DNA from 4 places in the Halomonas sp. AOP5-B2-8 genome. Region 3 is predicted to be linked to each of the others. Evidence: predicted binding sites of a transcription regulator. Region 3 holds the regulator's gene; each other region holds the start of a gene.
The links. The regulator sigma-54, encoded in region 3, starts transcription at its own class of promoters, with help from an activator protein. The targets are predictions, from matches to a motif close to TGGCACNNNNNTTGCTNT.
Positions count from the first base shown of each region.

Region 1: a site for sigma-54 is predicted at 3,970-3,987, ahead of hpxO (FAD-dependent urate hydroxylase HpxO). Genes of this name have one in related genera too.
Region 2: a site for sigma-54 is predicted at 6,103-6,120, ahead of ACT3RP_RS10195 (P-II family nitrogen regulator). Genes of this name have one in related genera too.
Region 4: a site for sigma-54 is predicted at 6,642-6,659, ahead of urtA (urea ABC transporter substrate-binding protein). Genes of this name have one in related genera too.

Region 1 is NZ_JBQSVS010000004.1:313,574-321,289, reverse strand. It holds gene ACT3RP_RS11595 (ABC transporter ATP-binding protein) at 1-567, shown strand, start outside; gene ACT3RP_RS11590 (ABC transporter substrate-binding protein) at 567-1,760, shown strand; gene ACT3RP_RS11585 (TonB-dependent siderophore receptor) at 1,807-3,945, shown strand; gene hpxO (FAD-dependent urate hydroxylase HpxO) at 4,078-5,298, shown strand; gene ACT3RP_RS11575 (LysE family translocator) at 5,397-6,023, shown strand; gene hydA (dihydropyrimidinase) at 6,142-7,569, opposite strand; gene ACT3RP_RS11565 (allophanate hydrolase-related protein) at 7,566-7,716, opposite strand, start outside.
Region 2 is NZ_JBQSVS010000004.1:12,166-19,881, reverse strand. It holds gene phnE (phosphonate ABC transporter, permease protein PhnE) at 1-527, shown strand, start outside; gene phnE (phosphonate ABC transporter, permease protein PhnE) at 521-1,330, shown strand; gene ACT3RP_RS10220 (host attachment protein) at 1,411-1,839, shown strand; gene ACT3RP_RS10215 (LysR family transcriptional regulator) at 1,869-2,795, opposite strand; gene ACT3RP_RS10210 (ferredoxin--NADP reductase) at 2,962-3,738, shown strand; gene glnK (P-II family nitrogen regulator) at 3,876-4,214, opposite strand; gene ACT3RP_RS10200 (ammonium transporter) at 4,397-5,644, opposite strand; gene ACT3RP_RS10195 (P-II family nitrogen regulator) at 5,689-6,027, opposite strand; gene ACT3RP_RS10190 (accessory factor UbiK family protein) at 6,374-6,691, shown strand; gene ACT3RP_RS10185 (TonB-dependent receptor) at 6,853-7,716, shown strand, end outside.
Region 3 is NZ_JBQSVS010000003.1:489,954-497,669, forward strand. It holds gene ACT3RP_RS09855 (KdsC family phosphatase) at 1-351, shown strand, start outside; gene lptC (LPS export ABC transporter periplasmic protein LptC) at 352-921, shown strand; gene lptA (lipopolysaccharide transport periplasmic protein LptA) at 933-1,436, shown strand; gene lptB (LPS export ABC transporter ATP-binding protein) at 1,448-2,197, shown strand; gene ACT3RP_RS09875 (RNA polymerase factor sigma-54) at 2,321-3,733, shown strand; gene hpf (ribosome hibernation-promoting factor, HPF/YfiA family) at 3,893-4,201, shown strand; gene ACT3RP_RS09885 (PTS sugar transporter subunit IIA) at 4,206-4,676, shown strand; gene rapZ (RNase adapter RapZ) at 4,739-5,671, shown strand; gene ACT3RP_RS09895 (HPr family phosphocarrier protein) at 5,717-5,986, shown strand; gene pmbA (metalloprotease PmbA) at 6,000-7,340, opposite strand; gene yjgA (ribosome biogenesis factor YjgA) at 7,449-7,716, shown strand, end outside.
Region 4 is NZ_JBQSVS010000004.1:75,823-83,538, forward strand. It holds gene ACT3RP_RS10485 (ATP-binding protein) at 1-254, shown strand, start outside; gene ACT3RP_RS10490 (response regulator) at 365-1,102, shown strand; gene ACT3RP_RS10495 (CitMHS family transporter) at 1,581-2,909, shown strand; gene ACT3RP_RS10500 (Bug family tripartite tricarboxylate transporter substrate binding protein) at 3,183-4,181, shown strand; gene ACT3RP_RS10505 (tripartite tricarboxylate transporter TctB family protein) at 4,321-4,803, shown strand; gene ACT3RP_RS10510 (tripartite tricarboxylate transporter permease) at 4,857-6,350, shown strand; gene urtA (urea ABC transporter substrate-binding protein) at 6,858-7,716, shown strand, end outside.

The DNA of each region.
Region 1 (7,716 bases), on a different contig from region 3:
GCCGCGCGGATGCGTCATGTGGGCTATCTACCGCAAACGCTCCCTCAGGCCACCACGTTAGTGGCCTACGAAGCGGTACTGAGCGCTTGTCGTGCCGTGCGCCCCGACCTAAGCCGTACAGAGATAGACACGTTAATCGAGCGCGTTTTCGATGCACTGGCCATTCGCCCGTTAGCGTTGCGCCCGTTGAGTGAGCTCTCCGGCGGGCAGCGTCAGATGGTTGGCCTAGCTCAGGCGATCGCCCGCCAGCCCGCACTATTACTACTGGATGAGCCCACCAGCGCGCTAGATTTGCGCTGGCAGCTGGCGCTGATTGATACCGTGCGCTCGGTAATAGCGGAGCGTCAGGCGGTCTGCCTAATGGCTATCCACGATATCAACCTCGCCCTACGCTTTTGTGATCAAGTGCTGCTATTTGGTAACGGGGGGCTACTGGCTGCAGGCGATCCTCACGAGGTGATCACCCCCGACGTGCTGCACACCGCCTATGGGGTCGAGTCCCGGGTCGAGCGATGCTCGCTAGGGCGGCCACTTGTGCTCAGTGATCGCGTCAGCGAGCCATTGTGATGTTTATATCAACAACCACCATTTATGATCATCCGATGCGTCGCTTGGCTATTAATTTTCTGTGTTGGATGAGCCTGTTAATCGCTGCCGCTTGCTGGGCAACCGATTCACAGGCGGGCGATTCTAAAGACTTTCCTAAAACACTGACTGATCTTGCTGGGCGTCAGGTAACGCTTTCAGCACCGCCCACACGCTTGTTTCTTACCCAGCCACGCCAGCTTTATGCCTTGGCAACACTTCTAGATGACCCAACACCGCGCTTAGCGGGCTGGGCCTATCCGCTGGCCGTATTTGACCCCGCCATGGCTCAACGGTTTCTCACCCAGTGGCCTGCGCTTGATCAACTGCCCGCTCTTTCAAGCGCGCCGACACCCCAACTCGATAGCGAAGCGCTGCTTAATCTGGCCCCAGACTTAGTACTGCTTGATCTCGCGCGCGCTAGTAACTTCGAAGGCTCTCCGCTGGCGCAGCTACTGGACGAGCTAGGTATTGCCTACCTGTTTATCGACTTTAACCGCCACCCGCTGGAGAACACGCCCAAAAGCCTTGCGCTTTTAGGCGAGGCCTTGAACGCGATGCCTCGAGCTAGCGCAATGATTGCCCTAATTGAACAACGCTTGGCGCGTATCGACCAGGGCTTGGCAGACTTGAAGCTGGCGGAACAGGCCGCCGATGCCCCCACCGTGCTAATCAATGTCGCCCCTGGGCTAAAAGTGGACTGCTGCCGTACCAATCTAAGCAACGGGCTAGCCGACCTAGTAGCCCGGGCAGGTGGCGATAATCTTGCCGATGCATTAATTCCCGGCGCATCGGCAACGCTGAGCAATGAATGGGTGCTCAGCCACCCACCCGACGTCATCCTCAATACCGCGGGGCAGTGGACAGCGGGTGATGGTGTGCGCGTTGGACTTGATATCAGTGCTGATGATATCAGCCAGGATTTGCGGCATCTGAGCCAATCGCTTCCCGGCTGGGCGCATCTTAACGCCGTTCAGAATGGACAGTTTTATGCGCTATGGCATGGTTTTCATCAGGGTCCTTTCGCCATTGTAGCGCTCGAACGTATCGTCCAATGGCTCTATCCCGAACACTTCACTGACCTTGATCCGGCCGCCACCTTCAATGCCCTACTACCTATCACGCCAGCGCTAAGTCACGAAGATCACTTTTGGGGCGCACTCAACGCTCCATAATCCTTGGCCCACTCCCCCTCTGACAATAACAGGATCTGTATCGACCATGCTGCGCTCCCGAACCTTTGCATTGTTTTCGCCACTGCTACTGCTGAACCCACTGCCCGATGTCTATGCACAACAGACCCAGGCACAACAGGTCTACGAACAGCAGGCCAACGAGACCGCGCCAAAAACACTGATCGTCACCTCAGATCGGCTCACTGACGTGGCTCCGCGGAGCTATCGTGCCCAGCGCTCAAGCCTTGCCAGCAAACAGCCGGTGTCGTTTTTAGAAGAGGCCCGCGCCGTGGAGACCGTCACCGCCCAGGTGATGGCCGACCATGACATCGACAGCTTGGACGAAGCAATGGCGATGGTTGCAGGGGTGACCGCAGGCAATAACATGGGGGGCACCGAGGATGGCTATATTAAACGCGGCTTCGGCAGCAACAGCGATGGTTCGATTCTGATCGATGGCATTCGCCAACCGCGCGGCACCTTCTCAATGGCAACGGTGGATCATGTCGAAGTACTCAAGGGGCCTGCCTCGCTATTTCAAGGCCAGCAGGATCCTGGCGGGGTGATCAACCTGGTCACCAAACGGCCTGAGTACGAGTGGCAGCGCGAAATCAGCGCCGAAGCCACCTCCTTGGGTGGCGGCAATGCCAGCGTGGATGTCACCGGGCCAATTGCCGATACCGGCCTGGCCTTCCGATTTATCGTCCATCATGAAGATGAAGACTCCGCGCGCGTTTTTGGTCATGATCGACGCACGATTATTGCCCCTTCGCTGCGCTGGGAAGGCCGCGAAAGTCGCGCACAAATCTCCTATGAGTATCGCGACTACGACTTGGATCTGGATCGCGGCACGGTGATGATTGATGGTGAACCCGCCAAGGTACCTAGTGAGCGCCGTTTCGACGAATCCTGGTCGCGGGTTTTCGGTCACGACGAAGCCGTCACCGCCTGGTGGGAACAGGATATTAACAACGACTGGTCAACACGGCTCACCTACGGCTGGAACCGCCGGCAGTACAGCGATGGCCAACCGCGAGTACTAAGCGTTAACGCGCAGAGCGGTGCATTAACACGTCGTGCAGATGCTAATGAAGGTTATGACCGCCGCGTACAGTACACCGCCTGGGATACTACCGGCACCGCCACGCTGGCAGGCATGCGCCACGACCTTACCGTAGGAATTGACCACGAACGTCGCCGCGACTATCTGGCCGAGGTGTATCGCGGCTCGTCGGTGACTGATCAAAACATTTACGCTATGAGCTACGGCGGCCTGACGCTGGATAGCGATAGCCTTAACACCTCGCGCAGCAACCGCTTGGATGAGGTTAATACGACCGGCGTTTATCTCAATGATCGCTGGCACTTCAACGACCGCTGGACGCTGGGGCTAGGCGGGCGCTATACACACTACGAGCAGTTTTCCGGCCGTGGGCAGGACTTCATCACCGAGACGGATACCAGCGACGATATTTTCCTGCCATCAATCAGTCTGCTGCATCGCCTGACCCCGGAGACGTCCGTTTATGCCAGCTACAGCGAAGCGTTTGTGCCCAATGGGGCCGACAGCGATACCGGACAGGCGCTGGATCCTGAACACAGTATGGGCAGCGAAATCGGTGTGAAGCATCTATGGAACGACCAGTTCTCGTTGGCCGTTGCGCTGTTCGATATCCGCAAGGAGAATGTTGCCGTCTCAGACAACGGTGTGACCCGCACGGTAGGCGAAGCGGGTTCACGGGGGGGGGAGCTAACGGTTTCCGGCCAGTTGACTGATCAGCTTTCACTACTAGGCGCTTATGCCTATACCGACACCGAAGTACTTAAAGACACCGAAGATACCCAGGGCAACCGGCTGACCAACGCCGCACGCCATACCGCCACCCTCTACTTGGCACACGATTTAACAACCGCGCCTGGCCTGGGCAACTGGCGCTTAGGTGGTGGGGTTCGCTATGTGGGTGAGCGCGAAGGCGATGCTGACAACAGTTTCCAGTTAGACGACTACACCGTCGCTGACGCGTTTATCGGCTGGGACACCCCTTGGCTGGGCGACACCCTTCACCTGCAGCTCAATGCCAAGAATCTGTTCGACACCACTTACTACCCTTCAAGCGGTGGCAACACACGGGTCGTGGTCGGCGATCCCCTAGAGGTCAGCCTACAGGCGTCGGTTAGGTTTTGACGCCCAGGTAAGTAACGACTGACTTGGCACTATGATTGCCTATACATTAAGGTTTAACGCTGTATACAGTTCGCGGTAACAGCTGATATGACGTGTTAGCCGTTGTGCCTTCCCATTTTCAAGGAGCTCGCTATGTCTCGCCCTCTGACTACGCCTCTCAATATTCTCGTTATCGGCGCGGGCATTGGCGGGCTGAGCACCGCTCTCGCTTTCCAGCGGCAAGGGTATCAGGTCACGGTGGTTGAACGCGTAGCAACGATGCGTCCAGTAGGCGCGGCGCTCTCGATATGGTCTAACGGCGTGAAAGTCATGCATCAACTGGGCCTTGGTAACGCCATTGAAGGCTTAAGTGGCAACATCACCCAGATGCGCTATCTGACGCATGACGGTCAACCCTTAACCGATTTTAGCCTGGTGCCGCTATTTGAAGAGATCGAGCAGCGTGCATGCCCTATTTCTCGCGCCGCCCTACAACAAATGTTGCTAGACGCGGTAGGCACCGAGCATGTGCAGTTTGGCCGCCGCTGTCATGATTACACGCTGACGCACGACGGTGTTTCTGCGCATTTTGACGATGGCGAAAGCCTGCACGCAGACTTATTAGTCGTCGCGGAAGGTACTCATTCAAAGCTGCGCGGTAAGGTCGTGGGTCACCCCGTTGAGCGCCAATACGTGGGTTATGTGAACTGGAATGTACGCGTGCCTGCCGATGATGCCTTGGCACCGCAGAGTCACTGGGATCAGTATGTCGGCGACGCGAAGCGTGTCTCGTTTATGCCCATGGGCAACGGGGGCAATGCCGAAGGCGCGCAGGAATTTTATTGTTTTCTTGATGTACCGCTCCCCGCTGGCACCACCAACGACCCCAGCCACTATCGCGATGAATTACGCGCACACTTTGCAGGCTGGGCTGCGCCGGTGCAGGCACTTATCGAACGCTTCGACCCTGCGCGCATGGCGCGTGTGGAAATCTACGATATTCCTCCGCTTGATTCACTGACCGCACCGCGTGTTGCCCTTCTAGGTGATGCTGCTCATGGCATGGCACCCGACCTTGGCCAAGGCGGCTGCCAAGCGATGGAAGACGCCTGGGTGCTGGCTCAAGTCGTGCAGCGCGCACTTGAAGAACATACCGACACCTCATCTGCCATTGCCAGCGCCTTGACGCAGTACGACGCGCAACGCGTTAGCCGAGTGGGAGAGATCGTCCAGCGCGCCCGTAAGCGCGCGGAGATGATTCATGGGCACGACGCCGCCCAAACGCAAGCCTGGTACGACGAACTCAAGCGTGAGGATGGTCAAGCCATTATTAAAGGATTGAAGACAACGGTTACCAGCGGGCCACTGGGCTAGTGAAATGTTAACGTTCCATAGGTGCGGGCTTGCCATCAGCGCTTAGATAGATACCGGTCGTCTGACTAACCGGCTTTATCCTCTTAGGAGATATACCCATGCCACTTTCCACTTGGCTGCTGTTTGTTGCCATGGCGCTGGTCAGCATTGCGAGCCCTGGGCCCGCTTTTTTAGTCGCGGTGCGTAATGGCATGGCCGGTGGAACAAAGCGCGTGGCGCTTTCCTCGCTGGGCAATATTATGGGATTGCTAATACTGGCGAGCGCCGCGGTATTGGGGTTAGGCGTGATATTAAATGCCTCAGAAACGCTGTTTAGCCTGCTGAAATTTGGCGGCGCCGCTTACTTGATATACTTAGGCATTCGCCAGTGGCGTAGCAAACGCTCACTGGCAGTACCGTCCACCGCTGCCAAGCCCATTCCTCACTGGCGCATTTTCAGTGAAGGCCTGCTGGTCGCCATGAGCAACCCAAAAGCAATCCTGTTTTTTACTGCTCTGTTTCCTCAGTTTTTGGATACACAGCGCGCGCTGCTTCCGCAATTTTCTATGATGGTAGGCACCTTTATGGTGCTTTCATTCGCCACCTTAATGGCCTACGGCGGGCTCGCGAAACATCTCACTCGCTGGCTGAGCAACACACGCCGAGCAAAGTGGGTCAATCGCATCATGGGCAGTGCTTTTATCGGTTTAGGCGTAGCGATTTTGCGTATGCGACAGCCCATCTAATCGCTGGCCAATACTCATACCGTCAGCCCAATACCTCTTAAAGTCATCGTAGTCACTGACTGCACGGCTTTTTCAAACTGCAGGTCGTCTAGCGGTTTATCATCATTGAGCATTAAAGCTAAAACCCCTTACTAACGCCTTTAGGCATTGCTGGCTGGGGGCGTTCGCACGGTAAGAAACATCCCTCACCCGGCCCACCTATAAAGATATTCTCTTTCCAGACAACCTGACCGCGCAATAACGTTGTTATAGGTTTACCTGTGAGGGTCATACCTGAATAAGGCGTGTAATCAACATTGTGATGTAGCCTATCGTTGGTAATCGTCCACTCAAGAGTAGGGTCCCATATCACGATATCGGCATCAGACCCAACGGCAAGTGTTCCTTTACGAGGATAAAGACCGTATATCCGAGCCGGATTAGTGGATGTTAATGCGACAAATTTGGTGATGTCGATTCGGCCTTTTAAAACGCCTTCTGAAAACAGAAGAGGGAGCCTAGTCTCAACACCTGGAATACCATTTGGAATGTGCTTAAACGACTTGCCTTCAGCCGACTTTTTACCTTCCGCATCCTCATAACGGAACGGCGCATGGTCTGAAGAAAAAATTTGAAAGACTCCGTTTTCAAGTGCCTCCCAAACAGCCTCTTGACTTCGCGCATCACGGGGAGGAGGACTACAGACACACTTTGCGCCCTCAAATCCATCCAACTTCAAGTCGTCAGCTGTTAGGAACAGATATTGAGGACACGTTTCAGCATAAATCCTTAAACCTCGCCCTTGCGCCCAACGTATCTGTTCAATCGGCTCCTGCCCTGACACATGTACAATAAGAACAGGGGTATCGACTAATTCGGCAAACGAAATTGCGCGATGGGTTGCTTCTCTTTCTACCACGGGCGGGCGAGAGGTTGCATGGAAGCGCGGTGCGGTTTGACCGGCGGCTTCAAGCGCATCACTTAACCAAGCAATGCAGTCAGCATTCTCAGCGTGGATCATTGTCATCGCACCTTCTTGCCTTGCGACAGCCAATGTCTCTAAGATCTCCCGGTCATTTAGCTTGAGATCGTCGTAGGTCATGTAGATTTTAAAAGACGTGTATCCTTCCTCGATCAGAGAAGGTAACTCCTCTTTTAAGACTAGGGGCGTGGCATCAGAAACAATCAGATGGAAAGCGTAATCAACACAGGCATTACCATCTGCCCGGCGATGATAATCTTCTACCGTCGCTCTTAACGTATCGCCTTTTTGCTGCGCAGCGAACGGAATAACCGTTGTGGTGCCGCCACAGGCTGCTGATCGAGTGCCCGTTTCGAAATCATCAGCCATTTGGATGCCTGGCCCCGATGGCTGATCGAAATGACAGTGAGCATCGACACCACCTGGCAAAACGTAATGCCCTGACGCCTCTATCTCTTCCTTACCGGCACCTAGCGACTCTCCTAATGCAACAATCCTCCCATCGCGAATGCCGATATCACATATAGTCGTATCGGAAGCGGTGACAACAGTGCCGTTACGGATGACTAAATCGTAACCCTTCATACAGACGTCTCACCCTTGGCTGAAAGATACGCTAACCAGCCACCCCGATTGGTAATATCTACAACGCCATCAACGTTAATATCCTCTTCACGCATTATCATGCTCAAAGAGCCGCTTCCATCTTCCAGTTCGATAATACTCAGCTCT
Region 2 (7,716 bases), on a different contig from region 3:
TTCTATCGATCCCCTTTGCGGTGATGGCCGCACGAAATATCGCCCCAATGCCTATTTATATCATCGGCAGAGCGGTGATTATTATATCGCGTAGCTTTCACCCGGTGATTGTGGCGATCCTCTTTGTGGCCGCCGTTGGGTTTGGTCCGCTGGCAGGCGTTCTCACGCTAACCCTCTACTCGATTGGCTTTGTGGGCAAACTGCTCGCTGAGGAAATCGAAGAAATTGACTGGGGCCAAGTGGAAGCCATGAAGGCCGCCGGGGCAGGCTATGTAGCCATTCTGTTCTATGCGGTATTCCCACAGATTCTGCCGCGCCAAGTGGGCCTTTCGATGTACCAACTCGACAGCAACCTGCGTGCCTCTGCGGTCGTAGGGATTGTCGGTGCTGGTGGCATTGGGGGCACGCTAATGAATGCCTTTGGGCGCTACGACTACGATTTCGCCTTTGCGATTTTGCTCATTATCATCGCGGTCATTTTGCTCAGTGAAGGTGTCAGCGGCTGGGTAAGGAAAAAAATATGGTAGATCACGCACAGCAGCTTGCCGATCGCGTTTGGCAACGCTATGACCGCAAACAGCGCCTTACTCGCTACGCCGTACTGCTCGCCACCGTCATGCTGGTGGTATGGGCCGTGCGCGATATTGATATTTTCTGGCCCTGGGTATGGGACGCACCAAATCAAATCTCCAACCTGGGCGCGCGCATGTGGCCACCCAGTGCAGCGGGTTTCAACAATATTATCGCAGCGCTGGTCGAGACTGTGCATATCGCGACTCTGGCCACTTTCCTAACTATTTTTTTAGCGCTACCGGTGGCTTTCATTGCCGCTCAAAACACCACGCCAAACCGTGCGTGCCTATGGTTGGGGCGTTTCATACTCGTCTCCAGTCGCTCGGTGAATACCATAATTTGGGCACTGCTGTTTGTGGCCATTTTTGGCCCCGGCGTGTTAGCGGGCATTCTCGCCATCGTGTTTCGCTCTATCGGTTTTATCGGCAAGTTGATGGGCGAAGCCATTGAGGAGATCGACCGCAAGCCGGTAGAAGCGATGGAAGCCACCGGCGCGTCCAAAGCCAAGGTGATTGCCTATGCGATTGTGCCGCAAGTCATGCCCGCCTTTTTTGCCATTGTGATACTGCGCTGGGACATCAACATCCGTGAATCGACGGTGCTGGGGCTTGTTGGTGCGGGTGGCATCGGGGTTATTTTGCAGGGCGCTATTGATACTTTCGCTTGGCCAACCGTAGCGACGATATTGATTGCGATCATCGTGTTGGTGCTGATTGGTGAGGCCATTACCAGCCTTCTACGCAGCAAGGTGCTGTAGCAGATTGTGCAAGCGTTTGACCTATCGTCAAACGCTTGCCATGGTTAAAGCACCATCAATGACCAGGAGGATGCACAGTGATGACAACCTATATTGTGGTAGCCGACGCCGCTCGCGCGCGTATCTTTACGCGTGATGCGCTGACGCTTGAAGAGCACGAAAGCCTGGTTCACGCACAAGGACGGCTGCACGAAGGGGATCTGGTCACCGATCGGCGCGGCGACATGCACGATGCTACGTCCACCACATCACGCTCAGCTGGAGAAGAAGGCTCAGCCTCCAAGCACGAAAACGAGCTCTTTGCGAAAGAGGTTGCCAATCATCTGTACGCCGCCCGTGTGGATAACCGCATGGAGAAGCTCATTATGGTGGCACCGCCCAAGTTTTTAGGTTTGCTACGCGACAAAATCGATGGCCCCACTCAGAAGCTAGTCATTCACTCGCTTTCGAAAGACCTTAGTAAAGCGTCACTTGAAGATATCCAGGCTGCCGTCAGCGATTTACGCTAAGCGAACAGTTAAACATTCATTTAAAATGGTTAAGGAATCGGCGGCAGCGAGATATCGTCGCTGCGCTTGGCGCCGGCCGTCATCTCACGGCAGAGGCGTAGAAACTCGCGCACGCCCGTCGTGAGATATTTATGCCTATGCCAGATAAATGTGAATTGACGCCTTAGATCCAACTCCGGCGTAGGCAGGGGCACTAAGCTGCCGCGCCGAAAGGCATCGCGCAGCGCTAGGCGCGAAACGCAGCCAATCCCTAAGCCCGACTCCACGGCACGCTTAATACCCTCAGTATGTTCAAGTTCCAGTAGAGTATTGAACCGGCTACGCCGGTGGCGGGCGGCATGCTCGAGCGTCATACGCGTGCCGGAGCCCTCTTCGCGCATGATCCAGTCCTCACGCAACAGCTGCTCAAGTTCAAGATGTTCCAAGCCTGCCAGCGGGTGGCGCGGCGAGCAAAAAACACACAGCTCGTCCTCCACCCACGGCTGGCTGATAATCATATCATCGTCGCACTGCCCTTCAATTAATCCTAAATCTAGCGAGTGCTGACGCACGCCTTCGATAATATGGCGGGTATTGCGCACCGCCAGGCGAACACGGCTGCCGGGATGGCGCTGCATAAAATCGCTGATTAAAAGGGTGGCCAAATAGTTACCTATCGTCAACGTGGCTCCTACATCCAGCGACCCCACGCCCTGCTGCCCGCGCAGCAGCTCTTCGATCTCTTCACCCCGGTCAAGCAACGCGACGGCTTTGGGCAATAGTTGAAACCCCAACGCGTTGAGCTTTAAGCGCTTACCCACTCGGTCCAGCAGTTGGCAGTCAAACTGGCGCTCAAGCTCAGCCAGCGACGTACTGGTCGCTGACTGAGACATCACAAGCGCCCGCGCCGCCTGAGAAACGCTTTCATGCTGAGCTACCGCCACAAACACTTCCAATTGACGCAGGGTATAGTGCATAAATCCGGCCTATATCTATTTTATAGATAAGAGTTATCAATATAATTTACTTAACAGATATATCATTACTCACTTAGAATTACCGACAATATATTTAATAATTTTTATTCTTTTTAAGAATAACGCTGCGGCAGTTTAGTCACCGCAGCGGCTAATGGAGATCCGCATGAGCAAGTTTGCCCTAGAAGAAGTTCTCAGCGTTCACCACTGGAACGACACGCTATTTAGTTTCCGCACCACGCGTGAGCGCAGCCTTCGCTTCAAAACGGGTCAGTTTGTAATGATCGGCCTAGAAGTCAACGGCAAGCCGTTAATGCGTGCTTACTCGATTGCCAGCCCCAACTATGAAGACCACCTAGAGTTCTTCAGCATCAAGGTGCCCGATGGCCCGCTGACTTCACGTCTGCAACACTTAAAAGTGGGCGACCAGATTATGGTTAGCCGCAAGCCCACTGGCACGCTGGTCTGCGACGACCTGCTGCCGGGGCGAAACCTGTATATGCTGTCTACCGGTACGGGCCTCGCGCCCTTTATGAGCCTGATTCAAGACCCTGAGGTTTACGAGCGCTATGAAAAAGTGGTGCTGATCCACGGCGTGCGTGAAGTCTCTGAATTGGCCTATGCCGACTTCATCACCAAAGAGCTGCCGGCCCACGAATACCTAGGCGAGGATATTGCTAAAAAGCTGGTTTACTACCCCACCGTCACCCGTGAAGAGTTTCACACCATGGGACGCCTGACCGACCACATCCGTTCCGGCAAGCTGTTTGAAGATACTGGCCTGCCGCCCATTGATCCGCGTCAAGACCGCGCGATGATCTGCGGCAGCCCTGCGATGTTAGACGACACCAGCGCCTTACTTGATGAGCTGGGGCTGAATATTTCGCCGCGCATGGGCGAACCCGGCGACTACGTGATCGAGCGTGCCTTTGTAGAGAAGTAATTTGTTGGTAAGTGGTGAATAGTGAATAGACAAAATTCTCTACATCATCACTAGGACGACAAAGCCCCTGATGGAGATTATCCACAGGGGCTTTGTGCTGCTTATCACTCACGATTTATAAAGCGCCACTCAATCGTTTAAACCGCGTCTTTTCCCGTTTCACCGGTACGGATGCGAATGACCTGCTCTAGCGGTATGACGAAGATTTTCCCATCACCAATTTTACCCGTGTTAGCGACCTGGGTGATGGCATCAATGACTTGTTCCGCCATATCGTCGTCCACCGCTACTTCCAGCTTCACTTTAGGTAGGAAATCCACCACATACTCAGCGCCGCGATAAAGCTCGGTGTGACCTTTCTGACGACCAAAGCCCTTAACTTCCGTCACCGTAATGCCCTGTACGCCGATCTCGGAGAGAGACTCGCGCACGTCGTCTAACTTAAATGGCTTGATAATAGCAGTGATCAATTTCATTACGAAAATCCTCTCTAACTAGGTGGCCGTGATGGGCTTTACTGTGCGGCGGCGGATGGCCCGCTAACGACCAGCATACACCGCTATGGGAGGAGAATAAAAAGGCCTCCCCAAAAGGGGAGGCCATGAGAACAACACTTGCTCATTTAGGCGTCTTAAAATTGCTTTTTGGCGCCACCTAATTATTTTTTAACACTAAACTCTGGGTAGGCTTCGAGACCGCACTCAGCGATATCGACACCCTCATACTCTTCTTCTTCACTAACGCGCACGCCCATGATCGCTTTGAGAATAAGCCATACCACCAGGCTAGCAAGAAAGACCCAGGCAAAGATGCCCACAATGCCAATGATCTGAGCACCAAAGGTTGCATCGGCATTGTTCAGCGGTACTGCTAACACACCCCAGATACCGACCACACCATGAACAGAGATAGCACCGACAGGATCATCCAGTTTCAGCTTGTCCAGTGTCACGATGGCAGCGACAACGATGATGCCACCTATCGCGCCAATCATCGCCGCACTCAAAGCAGAAGGAGAAAGCGGATCGGCAGTAATGGCGACGAGGCCCGCCAATGCACCGTTCAACGCCATGGTGAGGTCCGCTTTACGGAACCACAGTTTCGCCAGAATAAGCGCGGCAATGACGCCACCCGCAGCGGCCGCATTAGTGTTAACAAACACCTGTGCCACGTTGTTAGCGGAACCGATATCCGACATTTTTAGCTCTGAGCCACCGTTAAAGCCAAACCAGCCCATCCACAGAATCAGTGTGCCTAGCGCCGCCAGCGGCATGTTGGCGCCGGGAATAGCATGAATCGAACCATCTTTACCGTACTTACCTTTACGTGGCCCTAGCACCAATACACCGGCTAGCGCAGCAGCGGCCCCAGCCATGTGCACAATGCCCGAACCGGCATAGTCAGAGTAGCCCGCTTCAGCCAACCAGCCGCCGCCCCATGTCCAATAGCCAGATACTGGATAGATCACCGCGGTCATGACAACCGCAAAGGCCAGGAATGCCCACAGTTTCATACGCTCAGCCACCGCTCCAGACACAATCGACATGGCCGTTGCGACAAACACAACCTGAAAGAAGAAGTCGGCTCGCATGGAGTAATATGGAGCATCGTCGCCACCTGCGGTGACGGCATCAATGCTGTTTTCGGCACCAATCAAGAAGCCCAGGTTTGGCAGGAAGCCACCGGCAGAGCTTGAGTACATGATGAAGTAGCCAACCAGCAGGTACATGGTGCAGGCAATAGCAAACAGTGCGATGTTTTTGGTTAGAATTTCTGCCGTGTTTTTCGAACGCACCATGCCCGCTTCAAGCATGGAGAAACCAGCGGCCATCCACATGACTAGCACGCCGCAAATTAAGAAGTAAAAGGTATCGAGTGCGTAGCTTAGATCAGCCAATTCATTCATTGTTAGTTCTCCGTTGAACTAAAAAAGTACCCTGTGAGTGCGGTTTAAACGGCATCTGCGCCGCGTTCACCGGTACGAATACGGATCACGTCTTCTAGCGGCGTCACAAAGACTTTGCCGTCGCCAATCTTGCCGCTGTTAGCAGCGTTACAGATCGCATCCAGTACGCCCTCTAGGCGATCATCGTCTACGGCCACTTCCACTTTCACTTTGGGTAGAAAGTCGACCACATACTCGGCACCGCGATACAGTTCGGTATGACCTTTCTGACGACCAAAGCCTTTTACTTCGGTAACGGTAATGCCCTGCACGCCGTTATCGGCGAGTGCTTCACGAACGTCGTCGAGCTTGAATGGCTTGATGATAGCGGTGATGAGTTTCATCCCGGATCTCCCCTGCTGGATAAGTCCTGCTAGATTAGTAGCGGCGCAGCCGCCAGAATAAGCACCTGAACCGTTAATGCGCATACTGTGCCAGCTGATTTTTTTTAATTTAAAATCATTTAGTTAACATAAAAAAAATGGTTTTTAATGGCCGATTTTGCGTAAAATCATTACCGTAACAGCCCTGGCGCACCAAAAAAGAGCGTAAGCAAACGTTGCCCGCCCTATTTAGATGCAAATCACGCACAAGACAGTAAACGCACGCGGCACATGCGAAGTCGCCCACTGTTGCGTATCCTTACCGGTAAGCAATTATCTTTTATGTGTGACCCATTAGGAGAGAGCCATGGCGCCTCAAGACCGTATTAGCCGACTGGCACAGCAGATTGGCGACCGCTTACAGAACGCATCTCAAGCGCCGGAAGATATTCAAAAAGGCGTACAGCAAGTGGTTCGCAGCGCGTTTGATCGCCTTGAGCTGGTCTCACGCGAAGATTTCGATATTTTGATGGATGTCGTACAGCGCACACGAACGCGCGTCGAAGCGCTGGAACGCCAAGTGGCAAACTTGGAAGCCGTGATTGAAACGCAGCAGGCCGCAGCGCCGTCACCCACACCGACGGCCGACAAGCCTGTCTCTAGCGGCCCGTCAGACAACCAGTAATGCACTTCGCGGCGGCCTAAATCGCCGCCGCGTAGCTCAGAGCAGCAGAGAAGCTAGCAACGCTTGTTATTTCCAAAAACAATGAGAACATTTATCATTGCGTTTTAGACTGTCAATGATTAGGATCACTGCCAATAACAAACCTGTTCTCTGGAAAACTCATGAAACGCTATCTCGTTGTAAGCGCTAGCCTTTTGAGTAGCGCTTTTCCTCTGCTTGCCTATTCGCAAACCCCGTTTGGACATACTGAGCAGGAAACCATGGTGGTGGTCGGCTCGCGCACGCCAACACAAATCAGCCAGATTCCCGGGGCGGTGCACGTTGTCGAAAGCCGCGAGCTTCAGCAGCAAATCAATGCTGGCGGCGACCTTAAAACGGCGCTGGGCAGGCTGGTACCGGGGCTTGATTTTGGTCCCCAGGGTCGCACCAATGCAGGGCAAAACATGCGTGGGCGCAGCGTGCAGGTGCTGATTGACGGCGTTTCATTGAATAACTCACGCGGCTTGTCACGCCAGTTCGATGCCATTGACCCGTTTAATATCGAGCGTGTCGAAGTGCTTTCCGGCACCAGCAGCCTTTACGGCGGGGGCGCGACGGGCGGGTTGATCAATATCATCACCAAACAAGGCGAAAGCGGTCGTCCTCATTTCGAGTCTCAGGCCAGCGTGACCAGCGGATTCAATACTGGCCATGACGTTGATCGGCGGCTTTCTCAATCGGCTAGCGGTGGTAATGAAACAGTGCAGGGCCGCATTGGCGTATCGCTAGTGGAAAATGGCCGCCAGTATGATGCCGGTGGCGATGAGATTTTTCCCGATATCGCCCAGAGTGACCTGCAAGACAACCGCAGCCTAGATATTCTTGGCAACCTGCGCATTGAGCTGAGCGATGAACAGACACTGATGCTTAGCGGCCAACTCTACGAGTCAGGCAAGCAGGGTGACCGTGGCCTTTACTTCCCTGATTTGGCTGCCGCAACGCCCAGTCTAGAGAATGCCGATATCCGCGATGGCTTTAGCGCTGAC
Region 3 (7,716 bases):
GGCCGCGATTCGCCCATGGTTAGTCAACGTGCCGCAGCGCTGGGTATCGACCATGTCTTTCAAGGCTGCGAGGATAAGCTCGCCACCTTGCGCGGCCTGTGCCAGCGTTTGGATATAGAGCTAGAGCAAGTCGCCTATTGCGGCGATGATCTCCCCGACCTATCGGTTATCAAGCGCTGTGGTGTCGGCATTACCGTCCCCAATGCGCCGGACTATATGCACACTCATGCCGACTGGACAACGGAACGGCTTGGCGGGCACGGCGCGGTACGCGAAATTTGCGATACTCTGCTTGAAGCCCAAGGGCACTGGAGCGCAGTGCTCGACACTTACTTGCACGGCCGCACATAAATGCTTAAGCATCTTAAAACACGCCTAGGATTAACAGGGCTTTTTATCGCCTTGGGCGTGCTATTGGTGTGGCTTGGCCCAGGCGGGCCTCAAAAAACCGCTATCGACCCAGAAGCGCAGGCCCAAGAGCCAGGGCACGTACTTCAGGATGCTGAAATCACTCTGTTTGGCGACAACGGTAACGTCTTGCAATCATTAAAAACACCGCGCCTCATCCATACGCCGCAAAGCGGGAAAACCTGGTCTGAGAGCCCTCAGGCCACCCTGTATGACAGCGATGAGCGCCAGTGGCTAGCCAGTGCCGATGTGGGCACGCTTAATACCAATACGCAGTCCCTCGTTATGTCCGGCTCCGCGCGACTTATTGCGCCAGACGAAGGATGGCAGCTGGATACTGAAGAACTGCACTATGATGGCCTCACTCAACATGCATGGAGCGAGGCACCGGTATTACTGCAACAGCCGCCCCAGCAAATGAATGCTTCACATATGGATGTATGGTTAAACGATAGCCAGGTCCGCTTATCTGACGGTGTGCGCGGCACTCATCCACCGGCCACACAACGCTAACAGGAGTCGCCATGAAAGCACTTATCTACACCGCCCTTTTTGCGCTTGCCGTGCCGCTATCCGCGGCAGCCCAAACCAGCTCGTCTTCACAACAGGCCCCCGTGGAGGTGGAAGCCGACCGCCTAGATCTTGATCAGCGCGCGGGCACCGCCGTCTACACTGGGGATGTCAATATTCGCCAGGGCGAAATGCAGCTGCGCGGCGAACGAGTGGAAATTCAACGCAATGAGGCGGGCGAGCTTTCACGGGCAACGTCGACCGGTGAGCGTGCTTATTTGCGCCATCAGGCCGAAGGGCAAGAAGGCCCGACGGAAGGCTGGGCTCGGCGGATTATTTATCACGTCGCCGAACGCCGAGTGGAGCTCGTTGATCAAGCTGAATTGACACAGCAGGACGACAAATTTACCGGAGGTCGGCTTGAATATTTCATCGACCGTGAAGTGATTCAAGCGCGCTCAGACGTTGAAGGTAGCGAGCCACAGCGTATACGCATGACCATTCAGCCTGAACAATAGAGAGTCTATCGATGGCAACTGCTGACAATGCGCCGATAAAAACATTATATGCCCACCACTTGGCAAAAAGTTACAAACGTCGCCGCGTAGTTAAAGATATTAACTTGGAAATCTCCCAAGGCAGCGTCGTTGGCTTACTCGGCCCTAACGGCGCGGGCAAAACCACGTCGTTTTATATGATTGTCGGGCTGGTCAAATCTGACGCCGGCAAAGTGGGTATTGACGACTTAGATTTAACTCGCGCTCCGATGCATGAGCGCGCAGCGGCGGGCATTGGCTACCTGCCCCAAGAAGCGTCTATTTTTCGCAAATTATCGGTTGCCGATAACATTATGGCGATATTAGAAACGCGCAAAGAGCTCGACCGCCCAGGTCGCGAAGAGCGCCTGGAGGCTCTGCTTGAAGATTTCCATATCACCCATATTCGCGACAACCTAGGCATGAGCCTCTCAGGCGGAGAGCGTCGCCGTGTAGAAATTGCCCGCTCGCTAGCGACCGAACCCGCCTTCATCTTGCTAGATGAGCCCTTTGCCGGGGTTGACCCCATTTCAGTGGGCGAGATTAAAACCATCATTCGCGCGCTGAAACAGCGCCACATTGGCGTTCTGATTACCGATCATAACGTCCGTGAAACGCTGGACATTTGCGATATCGCTTATATTGTCGGCGATGGCCATATCATCGCCAGCGGCCCCCCGGCATCTATCCTCACTAACCAGCAAGTCAGGGATGTTTATCTGGGCGCAGATTTTCGTCTGTAGGCTTATTTTTGCCCATAAATCCCGCCTTATAACGCTTTAACTACCAATGGCATGCTTATTGCACTTGCACCCAGCTCCCACTCGCACTAGGGTAAAGCATTCCGATTAACGAGTGGTTCTCAAATGGTCATGAAAGCTTCTCTTCAACTGCGCATTGGGACACAGCTGACCATGACACCTCAGCTGCAGCAGGCTATCGCCCTGCTGCAGCTATCGACTCTGGATCTTCGTCAGGAAATTCAGCAGGCCTTAGATGCCAACCCCATGCTGGAACAGGAAGATGAGTTCGGTGAAGAGGCCGTAAGCGAGCCTAAAGAGGAGGAGTGGTCAGAGAGCATTCCCACCGAGCTTTCCGTTGATAGCGACTGGTCGGACACCTATCAAGACATTGGCGGCACTGGCAGCAGCAGCGAGGGCCCTGATTTTGAGCGCCAGGCTGCCGAACAGAGCCTTCACGGCCACCTATTGTGGCAACTCGCCATGACCGATTTTAGTGTGCGTGAACAGCTGGTTTCCGAGAGCCTCATTGATGCACTAGATGCCAACGGCTATTTGACCCAGCCGCTTAATGATATTCGTGAAGGGCTACGCGCCCAGGGCATTGATAGCCTTAGCCAGCGCGAAGTCGAAACGACATTATTAAAACTGCAGCAATTCGAGCCCACCGGTATTTTTGCCCGCGACCTGCGTGAATGTTTGATGCTGCAGCTCGCCGCCCTGCCAGATGATACGCCACTGCTGGTGCCTGCTCGTAGGCTAGTGCGTCAGTTTCTTGAAGCGCTCAGCAAAGATGACATGCGCTTACTCAAGCGACGCTTAGGACTCGATGACGAGCAGCTAGCCGATGTCATCCAGCTAATTCGCAGCCTAGATCCACGCCCAGGCAGCGCTTATGGCGTGACCAACGACAGCTACATCACGCCCGACCTGGTGGTGCGTCATGATAATGAAGGCTGGCATTTAGAGCTCAATCAGGACGCCCTGCCTCGGTTAAGAATCCAACCTGATTACGCCAGCCTGATAAAGCGTGCGGACAAAAGTCAGGATAATCAGTTTTTGAAAGAACACCTGCAGGAAGCGCGCTGGTTAATTAAAAGCCTTTCGAGTCGTAACGACACGCTGCTGCGAGTGGGCCGTGAAATCATTACCCGTCAAATCGGCTTTCTCGAACATGGCGAAGAATCCATGAAACCGCTGATTTTGGCCGATATAGCCGCAGCCGTTGAAATGCATGAATCAACGATTTCACGGGTGACAACGCAGAAATATATTCATACGCCGCGTGGCGTGTTCGAGCTGAAATACTTTTTCTCTAGCCAAGTGAGTGGCCAGGATGGCGACAGCCACTCCAGTACCGCGATCCGCGCCCGCCTGAAAAAGCTGGTTCACGAAGAAGCGCCCAGCAAACCGCTTTCTGATAGCCGCTTAGTGACATTATTAGAAGAAGGTGGCATTCAAGTTGCAAGGCGTACGGTAGCCAAATATCGTGAAGCCATGGGCATTCCCTCTTCCAGTGAGCGGCGCCGTTTGCGCTAGGATCTGCCAGGTTGCAGCGAAACTCTCGACAAGGGCTTTGCAACGGGGCAAAAAGGGTTACAATCAAAAGGGCTACATATCTAAGTACTAAGTACAGTCCCTAAGTACGGTTCCTAAGCACGGTTCCTAAGTACAGTCCGATAGATAAGGAGTACGTCAATGCAAGTAAATATCACTGGTCATCACGTAGAACTGACTGACGCCTTGCGTGACTATGTTAATGAAAAGCTTGAACGTGTTGAGCGTCATTACGACAATATAACCACTGTGCAGGTCACCCTATCGGTGGAGAAAGAACGCCAACAGGCAGCCTGCACACTGCATGCAGCAGGCGCTGACTTACATGCAGAAGCCCTAGACAGTGATATGTATGCCGCTATCGATGCGCTAGCGGACAAAATTGATCGTCAACTCGTTAAACATAAGGAAAAAGCACAAGCTCGCGCCCAAGGCGCAGGTGTGCGTTAATTCAATGACGTTGGAAACCATACTCCCCCCAGAGCGCGTTCTTTTCGACGTCCCTGGGGGCAGCAAAAAAAGGGTGCTGGAATTTTTCAGCACCTTTATCGCCCAAAATACGCCCAGTTTAGATAGCCAAGAAGTGTTCAGTCGCTTAATCGGCCGAGAACGCTTAGGTAGCACAGGGATTGGTAACGGCGTGGCTATTCCACATGCCCGCAGCCCTCACTGCTCTACGCCTATTGCTGGTTTTTTAAAACTCTCAGAAGCGATTGATTTTGATGCTATCGACGGCGACCCCGTTGATCTAGTGTTTGTGCTGCTCGTACCGGAACAAGCGGATGACACACATCTCTCTTTGCTAGGCCAAGTAGCCACCATCATGAATGATGCGGATACTCGCCAGCGGCTACGCAAAGCAGGCAGTCAGCGCGAACTACTCGACCTCATTACAACTAAAATTCGTGAGCATTCAGCGGATTAAGCGACAATCAATGACCATCAAGTCCCTATTTAAGCCGTTGGATTAACGCGAAGAGAAACTCTATGCAACTGGTCATCATTAGCGGTCGTTCTGGGTCTGGCAAATCTATCGCCTTACAGGCGTTGGAAGACCTAGGCTACTACGCGATTGATAACCTTCCCGTCATGCTGCTGGGGTCACTGGTCGACGAATTACGCGACCAGAGTGATCGTACCCATCTGGCGGTCAGCATTGATGCACGCAACTTACCGGGGGCTCTTGAACGCCTGCCCTCGCTATTACAAGAGTTGCGCCAGCGCACCATTGATTTCCAAGTTATCTACCTAACCACTGATGCCCGAATTCTTCTAGAGCGTTACTCCGCCACACGCCGCCGACATCCGTTGACGCGCAATAGCGAAATGACCCTTGAAGAGGCTATCAATAAAGAAGAAGAGACCCTGCATGACATACGTGATCTAGCCGATCTATTGATCGACACATCGCGACTGTCAGTACACGACCTACGCCGCCGGATTACTGACCAGGTGGCTCACCAGCAGTGCGACCAGTTGACGTTGACGTTTGAATCGTTCGGTTATAAGCGTGGGGTACCCTTGGATGCTGACCTCGTCTTCGACGTGCGCTGCCTACCCAATCCTTACTGGGACCCAACGCTGCGACAATCGACAGGCCGTGACGCCAACATCGTTGCCTTCTTAAAAGGCTATCCCGTTGTGGATGCCATGAGTAACGATATCCAGGCATGGCTTGAGCGCTGGTTACCGGCTTATCAGAATAGCCAACGTAGCTACATGACCGTTGCTATTGGCTGCACCGGTGGTCAACATCGCTCTGTCTATATGGTGGAGCAGCTAGCAAAAAGCTTAGCGGCTCGTGTGGGCGAAGTTCAATTGCGCCACCGAGAGCTAGGCCTGCAATATACGCTGAGCGAACAACCCCCAACGCCGTTGACCAGTCTCTCCTCGACCAGCGATCAATTACCAACGACTTAAGCACGTCTATTGATTAATGACACCACTCGGCGAAAAGGAACCAGGGTGCCAGAAAGAACACTCACACTCACCAATCAACGCGGACTACATGCCCGCGCGGCGACGAAACTAGTTAAATGCGGCCAACAGTTCACGGCTAATATACGTGTCTATAAGCAGCAGCAGGCTGCCGATGCCGCTAATATTATGTCGCTATTAATGCTCGCCGCCCCGTGCGGTACTGAGCTAGCTATACACGCCGAGGGCGACGACGCAGAACAGGCGCTTGATGCGATTCAAGCGCTGTTCGAGGCTCGCTTTGAGGAAGATCAGTAGCCATTTACGCCGATTAGTTACCGGCTACTGTCATCGCATCAATCAACCAGCTACCCGTGTGCACGCTGCCACGGGTATCGGTATCATCACCAATGCCCACTAGGCCCGCGAACATCCGCTCCAGATTACCAGCGATCGTAAACTCTTCGATCGGGTATTGAACCTTACCGTTCTCGACCCAAAAGCCGGCCGCCCCACGGGAGTAATCGCCGGTAACGCCATTAACGCCCTGGCCCATCAGCTCCGTCACCCAAATACCTTTCCCCATCTCTTGCAGCAGTGCTTCGCGAGGCTTCAGCGGTGCTGTCAGGCGTACATTGCGCGCCCCACCAGCATTGCCCGTAGTCTGCATACCCATCCGCCTAGCGCTGTAGGAAGACAGCATATAGCTTTCGATACGCCCCTCATCGATAAAGCGATTATTGCGCGTTTGCACCCCTTCGCCATCAAACGGTGAGCTCGCGGTAGCGCCCACTTCCATGGGTCGCTCTTCAAGGCTAAACCAGTCGGGAAAGAGCACAGTACCAAGCCGATCACATAAAAAAGATGACTGGCGATACAACGCTCCACCGGCGATACCGCCCAACAAATGCCCGATCAAACCACCGGATAACGACGGATCAAACAGCACTGGAAAGGTCCCCGTGGGCGGACGCTGAGCACCCAGCCTACGCAGCGTGCGTGCGGCGGCTTCACGCCCCACGTCAGCGGGGTCACGCAGTGCTCTGGGATCACGCGCAGAGGTATAGTCGTAGTCACGCTGCATGCCGCCGTCATCTTGAGCAATCAGCATGCATGATAGTGAATGGCTACTGCCTTTTTGAGTGCCTAAAAAACCATGGCTATTGGCATAAACGCGCACCCCTTCACCGCTGGACAGCGAGGCACCATCCGACTGAGAAATACCTTCCACGTCACGCCCCGCCTGCTCGCAGGCAAGCGCTAATTCAATCGCTTCATCCGTGGTAAGCGCCCAAGGATAGTGCACTTTCAAATCGGGCAGCTCGCTTGCCATCAGCGCCGCATCGGCTAGCCCTGCGGCGGGATCTTCACCGGTATATCGAGCAATCGCCAACGCTTTCTCTACGGCGGCCTGAATCGACGCGCTGCTGGCATCTGTAGATGAAGCGCTACCCTTACGCTGTCCTACGTAAAGCGTCACGGCAATACCCTGGTCTCGGGATAGCTCAACCGTCTCAACTTCGCCCAGACGCACGCTCACGCCTATACCCTGATCCACGCTTGCGCCCACTTCGGCGGCATCTGCGCCCATACGTTTTGCCAACGCTAGCGCCTCTTCGGCCCGCGCGGTGAGTAGCGACTGCTGCGCGGATGCATCAAATGCCTGTGCCATATGGCCTCCTTTTTCGCCGAATCTCTCTCAATAGAATGTCTTTGGCGAATCAATGTTGTACTCGCAGCTGGTATAATGCCGCAACGAATCTTGTCTGTGAGTCACATTATGCGTAAGCAACGTCCCGATCCAGTTGAAGTAGAAGAACAGGAAGAACGCCCTAGCAAGTCGCAACTCAAACGCGAAATGCATGCCTTACAGGCACTTGGGGAAACATTGATCGCTATGCGACCAGCAGAACGCGCCCGTTTCCCCCTCTCTGACGATATGCTGCGCGCAATTGAAGAAACCGCACGCATTCGTTCTCATGAAGGTCGCCGACGTCATATGCAGTACGTTGGCAAATTAATTCGTAAAGAAGATCTCACTGCCATTC
Region 4 (7,716 bases), on a different contig from region 3:
CCGACCTAGGCGAGCAGCTGTTGATTGAGGTGGAAGATAACGGCCTAGGCGTTCCCGCTGAACTCGCAGAGTCGATTTTCCAAGATGGCTTTTCAACCAAAAACGGCAAGCACCAGGGCATTGGCTTAGCGCTCGTCGCAAGGCTGTGTCGTCAAAACGGAGGAGCAGTGACGCTAGAGGAAAGTGAGCTTGAGGGCGCGTGCTTTATCGCCGTGCTAGACCGCTCGCTGTGCGCCGCTTCCCGCACCGTATGAACGCAGCGCTTTGGGTCTAATCGACACAAATGAGCAACACCGGCGCCTGTTACCACCGCCACTACACATTGCCACTACAACAATGATGAAACATTGCTAGGGGAAAATGCATGTCTGCCAAGCAATACGGTATTTTGGTCATCGAAGATGATTTTCGCATTGCCGATATTCATAAAGCCTTTATTGAGCAAAGCGACGGTTTTTACGTCGTCGGTATGGCGCGAAATGGCAGTGAGGCTAAAGCGCTGATGGCCCAGCATGCCGATGATATTCATCTGATTTTGCTGGATGCCTACTTACCCGATGTAGAAGGGCTGGAGCTTTTATGGGCTATCCGGCGCGACTACGTGCATGTGGATATTGTGATGGTTACGGCAGCTCGTGAGGTGGAAACGATTAGCGAGGCGCTGCGCGGTGGGGTTTTTGATTATTTGATTAAGCCGATTGAAGCCGCCCGGATGAGCCAGATGCTCATTCGTTTTCGCCGTGAGCGCGAAGTGTTGGCCAACTACGCAGAGCTGAGCCAGGATGAATTGGATCACGTACTGGCCCGATTACAACCCAGTGGTGCGGGACGTTCGTCGCAGAAAACACGCGTGCTTCCCAAAGGTATTGATCGCCTAACCCTGCGTGCGGTGGTGGCTGCGCTTCAGGCATCATCTCAGCCTCAGGCTGCGATGCAGGTGGCGCGGGAGATGGGCACTAGCCGCTCCACGGCGCGCCGCTATTTAGAGTTTTTGGTTTCGGTGCAGCTGGTAAACGCCGAGCTGGGCTACGGCGATGTCGGCAGGCCCGAGCGCCGCTATCGTTTGGTCGGTGACGCCTTGCCTTGGTGTGAAGAGGAGTAGCGTCGCAAGAGAAGACGGGGCCGCGTGAACAAAATGCACACAACGCTCAAAATGAACTTTTTGTTCATTATGTTCATAACGTTGAGAGGCGTTGTGCCAATCCTTTAATGTGCGTTCAGCACGCCAGCTTAGTAATGATTTCTTCACAAGAAGAGCGCCATGATCGTCAGAATCCCTGACATTAAGGCGTTTTAAAGGGTCTGGACTGCCTCAGATGTTCCTGACTGGACCTAGTGTCACCCCCGAGGTGAATGCGCAGGATCCTTCCCATTTCAGCCAATTTCTAACGCTAGTCAATTCCTAGGGCGGGGAGAATACCCCGACTCAGTTATTAGCCAACCAACGCCTGTTGCTATGCACCTGGTGTGGCTGAGCGCGATGTGGCTCGTCAATAAGTCTATTGAGACTTAAGGCGGGCGCGTGTTCTGCGTTGCTAGGGATGATTAAGCTTAAGAATTAAAGAAAAGGTTAATGACGAATGAGCTTAAGTGTCATTGGTTTTATCACCATCATCGTTATCGTCGGCCTCCTTATTAGTGGGCGCGTTTCTCCTCTGGTGGCAATGGTTATTCCGCCGGTAATCGCAGCTTTTGCGGCAGGCTTTGATGCGACGGATCTAGGCGAGTTTTTTAGTGCGGGGCTAAGCTCCGTGATGAACGTCGCAGTAATGTTCATTTTCGCCATTATTTTCTTTGGAATCATGCAGGACACGGGGCTGTTTGAGCCGGTGATCAATAAGATGATCGCGCTATCGAGAGGCAATATTATTACCGTCGCTCTGATTACCGTGCTCATTGCCATGGTGGCTCAGTTAGATGGCTCCGGCGCATCCACATTCCTGATCACTATACCGGCACTATTGCCGCTCTATCTGCGGCTACGCATGAATCCTTACTTACTATTGCTGCTTATTGCAGGCTCTGCCTCCATCGTGAATATGGTGCCGTGGGGCGGGCCATTGGGGCGAGTGGCATCGGTACTTGATGTAGATGTCACCGAATTATGGTATCCACTAATTCAGATTCAGGCCATCGGCGTAGTGTTAATGCTGGCGCTGGCGGTTTTTATGGGAATTCTGGAAAAGCGCCGGATTTTAAGAACCTACGGCACGCTTCAGCCGGGCCAGGAGCATGACGAAGGCTCACTAACCCAAGGCGTGTTCTCAAATGATGTTGATGTCAGCCTGCTGCGACCAAAGCTGATCTGGGTTAATGCCATCATCGCTATTGCCGTCATCACGATTCTGGTTGCCGGTATATTGCCTGCGGGGTTGGCGTTCTTACTGGGTGTCGCTGTGGCGCTGCTGGTGAACTATCGTACGCCTAAAGAGCAAATGGCGCGCATTCAAGCGCATGCGCCGAGTGCCTTAACAATGGCCTCTATCATTATCTCCGCTGGCCTGTTCCTGGGAGTCTTGAACGGTACGGGCATGTTAAATGCCATCGCCAATGATGTGGTGACGGTGCTACCGAGCGCCTTCTCCGACTATCTGCATATCATTATTGGGGTGCTGGGTGTGCCGTTGGACTTGCTGCTTAGTACGGATGCCTACTACTTCGCTCTGTTCCCTGTGGTAGAACAAATCGGTCTCTCCTTTGATATCGACTCGTATTCAACAGCCTATGCCATGGTCATTGGTAACATCGTGGGCACCTTCGTATCTCCCTTGGCTCCCGCCGTGTGGCTGGCGCTAGGGCTCTCCGGTCTAGAGATGCACAAGCACTTGCGCTACTCGTTCTTCTGGATGTGGGGGTTGAGTATTGTACTATTGATGTGTGCTGTTTTACTCGGCGTGATAGCCGTTTGATCCACGGATGCTTCACGGCTAAGCTGAATTTGGGAAGCCGGTAGCAATGGAAGGCGGCGCATTCTGGAAGATGCGCCGTCACAACGTTAATGCGCGGTTAAGGCGAGTGAGCACAATGAACAAAATGCCCATAAAGAACTTTTTGTCTTTTATGCGCATAAGCTTGTCGGTCAGGGGCACGGTCTTCTAACGTTCGCGACGTGTCATCACATAATAAGACCAATATTTATACAAATAACCATACAACAACACTGAGATCTGGAGAACGCCATCATGACCTCGCTTACTCTTAAGCGCTTATCTGTATTTGCTCTACCACTAGCCGCATTTGCTGGAATGACGACCGCCGCACAGGCGCAAGAGTGGACACCAAGCCGCTCTATTGAATTCGTCGCGCCAGCTAATCCGGGCGGTGGTTGGGACACGCTTGCCCGCACCATGTCGCGGGTGATCCAGCAAGAAGGTCTGGCCGATGAAAGCTTCGCCGCGATCAACGTACCCGGCGGTGGCGGTGCCGTCGCCTGGGCACAAGTGGCGCGCGACGCCGGCAATCCGCACAAGCTATTTGCGACCAGCCCACCGATGATTTTGGTGCCGCTGGCAGGCGCCTCACGCTATGACCACACCGACTTTACCCCGGTCGCTAGAATTAATACCGACTACTCGATCATTCTGGTCGCGGCAGACTCTGAGTATCAAACGCTGGAAGATCTGTTTGCGGCTCTTAAAGAGAACCCCCGTTTGAGTGTTGGCGGTGGTAGTGCACCGGGTTCGATGGATCATATCTCTGTGGCAGGTTTGGCCTCAGCGGCGGGTATTGATGCTGCGGACATCAACTATATTCCGTTTTCGGGCGGCGGCGATGCCATGACTAACCTGATGGGTGGCCATATTGAAGCGGTCATCACCGGTGCTGGCGAGTCAGTTGGCCAATTGGGTGAAGGTAGCCAGCTCCGCGCGCTGGGTGTTTCCTCTGAAGAGCGCTTGGGTGGCGGCTTAGCCGACGTACCTACCTACCAGGAACAAGGCTACGACTACACCTTCGATATCTGGCGCGGCATCATGGGCACGCCGGATATGCCTGAAGAAGCTGTGGCTTACTACGAAGATCTGTTCGCTGAAATGCTTGAAACCGACGCCTGGCGTGAAGCGAGCGACCAGCTGGGCTGGATCGACGCCTACCAAAACAGCGAAGAATTTGGTGCCTTCCTGGATCAGCAGCAAGAGCAGTTCAGCGATGTGCTGAGTGAGCTTGGTTTGCTGCGCCAGTAATCCTACTCCTGTATAACCCAGCCGCCTAAGTGCGGCTGGGGCACCCCCTGTTGTTAACCACTTGTTTTTTCTTAAAAAACCGTGACTAAAACGGGTTGTTAACGACAGTCGGTGCGTTGGCTCCTTCGGAGAGATTCCTATGACTCGTTTAAATACCAATCAGTGGTTAGCGCTGATATTGGCGCTATTGGCTGTCGCCTACATCGCGATGGCATGGCAAATCCCGACTTTCCCGCTACCGCGGCCGGTCGATTCAGACCTGTTTCCCAAAGTATTAGGATTTTCTTTATTGATCCTGTCGGGCTTTCTGTTCTTTGAGAAGCCTACGCCGATTGCCGGTGCTGACGAAATTGATCAAGAGGCACAACAAGGGCCGCTGCTATTAACGCCCTGGGCACGAGTCATCGTGACCTCGCTGGCAATTGCCGCCTATGCATTTTTACTGGTACCGATTGGCTTCGTGCTCGCCTCGACGCTGCTTTGCGTGGGTTTAACGGCTTACTACGGCTACCGCCGCCATACGGTTAACCTCGCTACGTCACTGGGGGTGGTGTTAGCGCTTTATCTCACCATGACGCGAGTGATGGACGTCTATCTACCCACTGGCGTGCTGCCTTTCTAAACCAGCCGTTTTAGTCGAAATTAAGCTAGCAGGTCTTTAAGAGAGTAATTCCCATGGATGCCTTCAATAATCTGATGTACGGCTTTGGCATCGCGCTTGAGCCGATCAATATCGCTTACGTGTTTGCTGGCGTATTCGCCGGCACTATTATCGGCATGCTGCCGGGCTTAGGCCCTATCAGCGCACTTGCCCTTATGATTCCTATTACCTTTGCCATGGAGCCTTCGTCAGGTTTAATTTTAATGGCGGGGGTTTATTACGGCGCCATCTTCGGCGGCTCTACGTCTTCGATACTGCTCAACGCCCCCGGCGTGGCGGGCACGGTGGCGACCTCTTTTGATGGCTACCCGATGGCTAAAAAAGGGCAAGCGGGCAAAGCGCTGGCGATTGCCGCCTACGCTTCCTTTATCGGCGGCACTGTTTCCGTTATTTTCTTAATGCTGATCGCACCGCTGTTGTCGAAAGTGGCCGTCAGCTTTGGCCCTTCTGAGTACTTTGCACTGATGGTGCTGGGCTTAACCGCCGTGGTCTCGCTGTCGGATAAGTCTCTGGTCAAAGGGCTCATTGCCGCCGTGGTTGGGGTGATTATCTCGATTGTGGGTATCGATATGCAGACCGGCACCGAGCGCTATACGTTTGGCTCCATTCAGCTTCTCGATGGCATTGATTTCCTTGTCGTAGCGCTGGGTATTTTCGCGCTTGCCGAGGTGTTTTATATGCTGCTGCGCGGCGGCGGTGGCAAAGAAGTGCCGCGCAATGCGATTGGCTCGCTGAAGTTGACTCGCAGTGAAGTAAAAGAGATCGCTGGCCCCATTGGCCGTAGCTCGGTACTGGGTTTCTTTACCGGCGTACTGCCAGGTGCGGGCGCAACCATCGGCTCATTTTTGGGCTACAGTATGGAAAAGCGTATTGCTAAAGATGGCCACACCTTTGGACAGGGCAATATCAAGGGCGTTGCGGCACCAGAAGCCGCCAATAACGCTGCTTGTACCGGCTCCTTTGTACCGCTATTAACGCTAGGCGTGCCGGGCTCGGGTACTACCGCGGTGCTACTGGGTGCGCTGCTGGTAATGGGCGTGAACCCTGGCCCCATGATGCTTGAGCAGCGCCCGGACGTGTTCTGGAGCGTGGTTGCCAGTATGTATATTGGCAATATCTTCCTGCTGGCGCTTAACCTGCCGCTGATTCCCTATATCGCCAAAATTCTCGATATGCCCCGCCCATTGCTGTTATCGCTCATCCTAATCTTCTGCATGATCGGCGTTTACGGCATGAGCTTCAGCGTGTTTGATCTGCTGCTGCTGTTGGGCTTTGGCTTGGTTGGCCTGGGAATGCGTCTGTTTGGTTTCCCGGCGGCGCCGCTAATCCTGGCGCTGATTTTGGGTAATATCATGGAAGAGTCCATGCGTCGTGCGCTGCAAATCTCGGGTGGCGATTGGACAACGTTCGTCGATAAGCCGATTGCGCTGGGGCTGCTGCTGGTTGCCTTACTATCGCTTGGCTTACCGCTACTGAAAAAACGCCGCAAGAAACGTACCGCTATGTAACTCATTAGTGGGGTGTTTTGGATGATTAATAAGGAGTCTTGGGGATACCCAGGCTCCTTTTTTGTATCTCACGCTTTTGTCGGTTTTGTAATCAAATGGTGAGCTTAGCATTGCTGTTGTGTGTCGACGCCCGACAATTACCCGATTGGTGCACAGGGTTTTATTGGTGCATTGATAGCGTGCTTAAGCTCAGGCGTCGTGCTTAATGTTGGTGCATTCGGCTAGACTATGGTTTTTTATAATATCAATAAGTCATTGAATAAATGGCTGTAAATAAGTGTTGTGCCAATCTGGCGCACCCCTTGCAGGTGTTAATGGCTAGTGGACGTATTGGGGGAACTAACATCGCAGCCCTAAATGCGACGCCAATTAACAAGCCCCACACATAAGGGGTGCAAGGAGGTTCAAGTGATCACATTGCCATACAACACAAGCGCTCGCTCGACACACCTGAGCGCAACCCGCTCGCCGGGTCGCTTTGCGCTCGCCTTGCTAGCCGCTGTCGTGATGGGGGCCAGTGCTCAGGCCATCGCTCAAGATGCTGATCAGAGCGAAGATCCGATTAAGGTCGGCATTCTACATTCGCTCTCCGGCACTATGGCGATCAGTGAGACCGTTCTTAAAGACACCGTCGAAATGTTGATTGAACAGCAGAACGAAGCGGGTGGCCTGCTGGGTCGCCAGCTAGAGGCCGTTGTCGTCGACCCCGCTTCTAACTGGCCGCTGTTTGCTGAACGCGCCCGTGAGCTGCTGGCTCAGGAAGAAGTTGACGTTATTTTCGGTAACTGGACCTCGGTTTCCCGTAAAGCGGTGCTGCCCGTCGTGGAAGAACTCAACGGCCTGCTTTTCTACCCGGTGCAGTACGAAGGTGAGGAGTCCTCAGAAAATGTCTTCTACACCGGCGCGGCGCCTAACCAGCAGGCGATTCCTGCCGTTGAGTATCTGATCAACGAAGTGGGTATCGAACGCTTCGCGCTGATCGGCACCGACTACGTGTATCCGCGCACGACTAACCGGATTCTTGAGGCGTTTCTCAAAGATGAGTATGGCATCGCCGACGAAGACATCATGGTCAATTACACGCCATTCGGTCATTCCGATTGGCAGAATATCGTGTCTGAGCTGAGCCGTTTTGGCGAAGAGGGTAAGCGTACCGCCGTCATCTCAACGATTAATGGCGATGCCAACGTGCCGTTCTACACCGAGCTTGCTAACCAGGGCATCGATGCCGCCGATATTCCGGTCATCGCCTTCTCCGTGGGCGAACAGGAGCTTACCGGTATCGATACGGGCCCGCTAGTGGGTCATTTAGCCGCTTGGAACTACTTCATGAGCGTCGATAATGATGACAACTATGACTTTATCG